Regions from separate parts of the Aureimonas sp. AU20 genome, predicted to be linked through region 2. Evidence: predicted binding sites of a transcription regulator. Region 2 holds the regulator's gene; the other holds the start of a gene.
What was found. The regulator PhoB, encoded in region 2, activates phosphate uptake and scavenging genes when phosphate is short. The targets are predictions, from matches to a motif close to TGTCATNNANCTGTCAT.
Positions count from the first base shown of each region.

Region 1: a site for PhoB is predicted at 1,163-1,179, ahead of M673_RS05610 (Orn/Lys/Arg decarboxylase N-terminal domain-containing protein). Genes of this name have one in related genera too.

Region 1 covers NZ_CP006367.1:1,247,277-1,249,731, reverse strand. Annotated here, with positions in the region: gene M673_RS05620 (GntR family transcriptional regulator) at 1-15, shown strand, start outside; gene M673_RS05615 (aspartyl/asparaginyl beta-hydroxylase domain-containing protein) at 165-1,004, shown strand; gene M673_RS05610 (Orn/Lys/Arg decarboxylase N-terminal domain-containing protein) at 1,222-2,455, shown strand, end outside.
Region 2 covers NZ_CP006367.1:3,412,067-3,414,521, reverse strand. Annotated here, with positions in the region: gene pstB (phosphate ABC transporter ATP-binding protein PstB) at 1-88, shown strand, start outside; gene phoU (phosphate signaling complex protein PhoU) at 159-881, shown strand; gene phoB (phosphate regulon transcriptional regulator PhoB) at 887-1,618, shown strand; gene M673_RS15555 (DUF3297 family protein) at 1,701-1,958, opposite strand; gene M673_RS25160 (GcrA family cell cycle regulator) at 2,254-2,455, opposite strand, start outside.

The DNA.
Region 1 (2,455 bases), 1.6 Mb from region 2:
AAAGCCGTGCGCTAGCGGGCTTGCGAGGCCCTCTCCGGCATCCGCGGCGACCTGCCCGCCACGCCGGCGAAAAAATTGCGGAGCCGCGACAGGGAGCTCTTGCGCGCGCCACAATCAAATGTGCGTTATGCCGAACCGATTCGGATAGCAGGCGGACCCATTCCATGACCAAGGGCCAGAAGAAGGCGCTTCGCCGCGCCGCCATCGCGATTCCCGTTCTGGCGCTGCTTCTGTGGTTCGTGCCCATCCTGACGGCGTTCTGGCTCGTCTGCGGCGCGATCGACGTATCGCGCAACAAGGGCAAGAACCGCCTCCTCGTCAGTCGCTACTTCATGGGCAACGGCATTCTCACCTGGCTGCTCTCGCCCTTCAACCTGTTCGTGGATCTTCTCAGTCGCCGCAACCCGGGCGTCTACACCTTGGACGACTTCCCGCCGGAATGGCGCGCCGAGATCGAGACCGTGCTGGACACGTTCCGCAGCCGGCGTGACGAGATCACGAGCGAGATCGACGCCAAGTTCCATGACGGGCGGCGGGGCATGTATGTCTATCGCTGGTACGGTAAGCCGAATATCGACACGGTGCCGGAGTTCAACCGCGAGTTCAAATACGTCAAGACGATCGCGGTTTCGGTCTTCTCCGGCAAGGAATCCACCACCTGGCATTACGGCCCGCTGCGCCTGACGTTGCGCGTGCTGCTCAACCTCAAGCCGGCCGACAGCGACCGCGTCTTCATCGAGTGCAACGGCGCGCGCCATCTCTGGCGCGACAACCCGCTCTACATTTTCGACGACACGCTGTTTCATCGCTCGGTGAACGAGGTGGACGCGCGGCGCTACAATGTCTTCATGGACGTGATCCGGCCGACCCCGGTGCCGGGTTTCCTCGGTGCGCTCCTTTCGGGCGTGTCGATGATCGCCGACCAGATGAAGTCGCTGTTCTACAAGAACTGGCGCATGATCGGGAACCGGCCCGCCGCCCCCGCGCAGACCACCAAGGGCTGATTGCCCGAACCCTTCTTGCGAGCGGACCCGCGCGCCTAGCGGCGCGCCGGGTCCGTCTCGTTTTCGGGCGCGCGTCGCCCCGCCGGGCGTCCCGCCCTTCTCCCCTTTTCCTTTTTCTCATCGGCCCTGTCGGGCGCTTGGCGGCTGAAATGGCGGACTGTCTTGGTCCTGTCATGAAACGCACCGACAGTCCGCGCCACGACGAACCGGGTGCCTCATGGACTATTTCAGACGCTTTACCTTCCTCTTCGCCACGCCTTCCTTCGACGCCGACGACCTGGAAGGCGCCCGGTACAACCAGATCGTCGACGAGATCGAAAAGTCCGGTTTCGAGGTCGTGCGCGCCCGCACGCTGGAGGACGCCGCCATCTCCGTGCAGACGGACGCGGCCATCGGCTGCATGATGGTGGACTGGGGCAAGAAGGGGCTGGAGGGCAAGACCGCCGCGCTCATCAACCTGATGCGCCGGCGCGGGCTCGACTTCCCGATCATCCTTCTCATCCGCCGCAAGCGCTTCGAGGACGTGCCGGTCGAGGTGCTCGACTTCATCGACGGTTATGTCTTCCTGTCGGAGGAAACGCCGGCCTTCATCGCCAAGAATCTCATCAGCCGCCTCAAGCAATATGCCGAGACGCTGAAGACACCCTTCTTCGGCGCGCTGGTGGACTATGCCGAGGAGGGCAACCAGCTCTGGACCTGCCCGGGTCACAATGGCGGCGTCTTCTACAGCCGCTCGCCGATCGGCCGGGTGTTCATGGAGCATCTGGGCGAGGCGGTATTCCGCGACGATCTCGACAATTCGGTGCTGGATCTCGGCGATCTCCTGACCCACGAAGGGCCGGCGCTCGCCGCGCAAAAGGAAGCGGCGAAGATCTTCGGCGCCGAGAAGACCTATTTCGTCCTCAACGGCACCTCCACCTCCAACAAGGTGGCGCTGGCCGCCCTAGTGACGGACGGCGACCTCGTCCTGTTCGACCGCAACAACCACAAGGCCGCCCATCACGGCGCATTGTTGATCTCGGGCGGCATCCCGGTCTATGTGCCGACGGCCCGCAATTCCTACGGGCTGATCGGCCCGATGGACTTCGCCTCGCTGGACGAGGCGGCGCTGCGCGAGCGCATCCGCACCCATCCGTTGGTGAAGGACCCCGAGGCCTGGAAGAAGCCCCGCCCCTTCCGCGTCGCCGTGGTGGAGCAGTGCACCTATGACGGCACGATCCACAATGCCGAGATGATCCTGAAGCGGATCGGGCATCTGTGCGAATACATCCTCTTCGACGAGGCCTGGGCGGGCTTCATGAAGTTCCACCCGCTCTATGCGGGTCGCTTCGCCATGGGCCTGGCCGATCTCGGTCCCGATGCGCCGGGCATCATCGCCACGCAGTCCACCCACAAGCAGCTGGCGAGCTTCTCCCAGGCGTCGCAGATCCACATCAAGGACCGGCACATCA
Region 2 (2,455 bases):
GATCGTCGAGGTCGGTTCCACGGAAAAGATGTTCCAGAACCCCGACGACAAGCGCACGCAGGACTACATCACCGGCCGCTTCGGCTGACCTCGCTCCCGGCTCCCGCAGCCTTATCGGGCCGGGAGTCGTTCTCCGCGAAACAGGGAGAGTTCGTTTCATGGAACATCACATCGTCTCGTCCTACGACGACGAACTGAAATTCATCCTTCGTCGCATTTCCGAAATGGGCGGCCAGGCCGAGCGCATGGTCGAGCAGGCGGTCTCCGCCCTGATCCGCTCCGATTGGGGTCTGGCGCAGTCCGTCGTTGCCGACGACATCCTTCTCGACACGCTGCAGCGCGAAGTGGACGAACGCGCGGTCCTCACGATCGGCAAGCGCCAGCCGATGGCGCACGACCTGCGCGAGATCGTCGGCGCCATCCGCATCTCCAACGATCTCGAGCGCATCGGCGATCTCGGCAAGAACATCGCCAAGCGCGTGATCGCGGTGACCGACCACAAGCAGCCGGTGCAGCTGGTGCGCGGCATCGAGCACATGTCGGAACTGGCGCTGGGCCAGCTGAAGAACGTGCTCGACGTCTATGCCACGCGCGACGACGTGCGGGCACTGGAAATCCGCGCCCAGGACGCCGAGATCGACGCGCTCTACACCTCGCTCTTCCGCGAACTCCTGACCTACATGATGGAAGATCCGCGCAACATCACGGCCTGCACGCATCTTCTCTTCTCGGCCAAGAACATCGAGCGCATCGGCGACCACGCGACCAACATCGCCGAGACGGTCTACTACATCAAGACCGGCAAACAGATGGAGGTCGAGCGGCCCAAGAGCGACTCGACGCCCTCGATCGCCTCGCCCTCTTCCGGCCTGAACGGGTAAGTCGCATGGGCGCCCGGATCACCGTCGTCGAGGACGAGGAGGCGCTGGGCGTCCTCCTTCGCTACAATCTTGAGGCCGAGGGTTACGACGTCGACGTGATCGCGCGTGGCGACGAGGCCGACCTGCGGCTGAAAGAGGGCGTGCCCGACCTTCTTCTGCTGGACTGGATGCTGCCCGGCCTGTCCGGCGTCGAGCTTTGCCGGCGCCTGCGCACGCGGCCCGAGACCGAACGCCTGCCGATCATCATGCTGACGGCGCGCGGCGAGGAAAGCGAGCGGGTGCGCGGCCTTTCGGTCGGGGCGGACGACTATGTCGTGAAGCCCTTCTCGACTCCCGAGCTCATGGCCCGCGTGCGCGCCATGCTGCGTCGGGTGAAGCCCGAGCGCATCTCCAGCCAGCTCGTGGCGGGCGATCTCGACCTCGACCGCGAGACGCATCGCGTGCGCCGCGCCGGCCGCGAGGTCAAGCTCGGACCCACCGAGTTCCGCCTCCTGGAGTTCCTCATGCAGTCGCCCGGCCGCGTCTTCTCGCGCGAGCAACTGTTGGACGGCGTCTGGGGTCGCGACATCTATGTCGACGAGCGCACCGTGGACGTCCATGTCGGGCGTCTGCGCAAGGCCATCAACCGGGGCCGCCAGCGCGACCCGATCCGCACCGTGCGCGGGGCGGGCTATTCGCTGGACGAGAACTTCACCGCCGCCGCGCGGCCCGTGCAGCAACGGGCCGAGGCGAGCTGAGGCTCAGCCGTCCTTCCAAAACGAAAACGCCGCGAGAGCCAAACGGCTGCTCGCGGCGTTTTCGTTTGGCGGACGAGGGCGATCAGCCCTCGGCGCTCTCGTCCTTCAGATAGGGCTCGACCGTGCCCTTCAGCTTCATCAAGAGCGGCTTGCCCTGGCGGTCCTTGGCCTTGCCGGCGGCCACGCGCACCCAGCCTTCGCTGACGCAATATTCCTCGACATTGGTCTTCTCGTTACCGTTGAAGCGGATGCCGATGCCGCGCGCCAGCAGCGCCTCGTCATGGAACGGGCTGTCCGGGTCGATCGCCAGACGGTCGGGAAGGGCGGGGGTATCGGTCATGTCATAGCCTTTTCGAAAGGGGCCTCGCGCGCCGGCCGGACCGGCGCCCAGATCAGAAAGCGTCTTCCGCTCGCATGGCCTGCCTCATAACGCAGGACAGGCGCGAGCGGGAGACGCTTTCTGGCAGGAAGGCCGGGGGAGCGGCCGGCGCAAAGAAAAGCCCGGCGCGAAGGCCGGGCTCTAAACCGCGATGGATGGAAAGCGCCTGAAGCATTCCGGCTTGCCGGAACGCTGCAAGGTCCACGATTTCGTCTCATGTCTCGGAAAAGCGTTTCCGCCTTGCCGGGGAACGCCCTTAGCGAACGCGGCGGCGCTCCGACATCGGCTGGAAGGCGATGCGCGCGTGGTGCTTGCAATAGGGCGAGGAGTCCTGGGAATGGTTTCCGCAGAAGCGGAAGTCCGGGCTCAGCGGGTCGCCCAGCGGCCATTTGCAGGTGCGGTCGGAAAGCTGCACCAGCGTCAGGTTGCGCGACATGGGCACGACCTCGCCGCCTTCG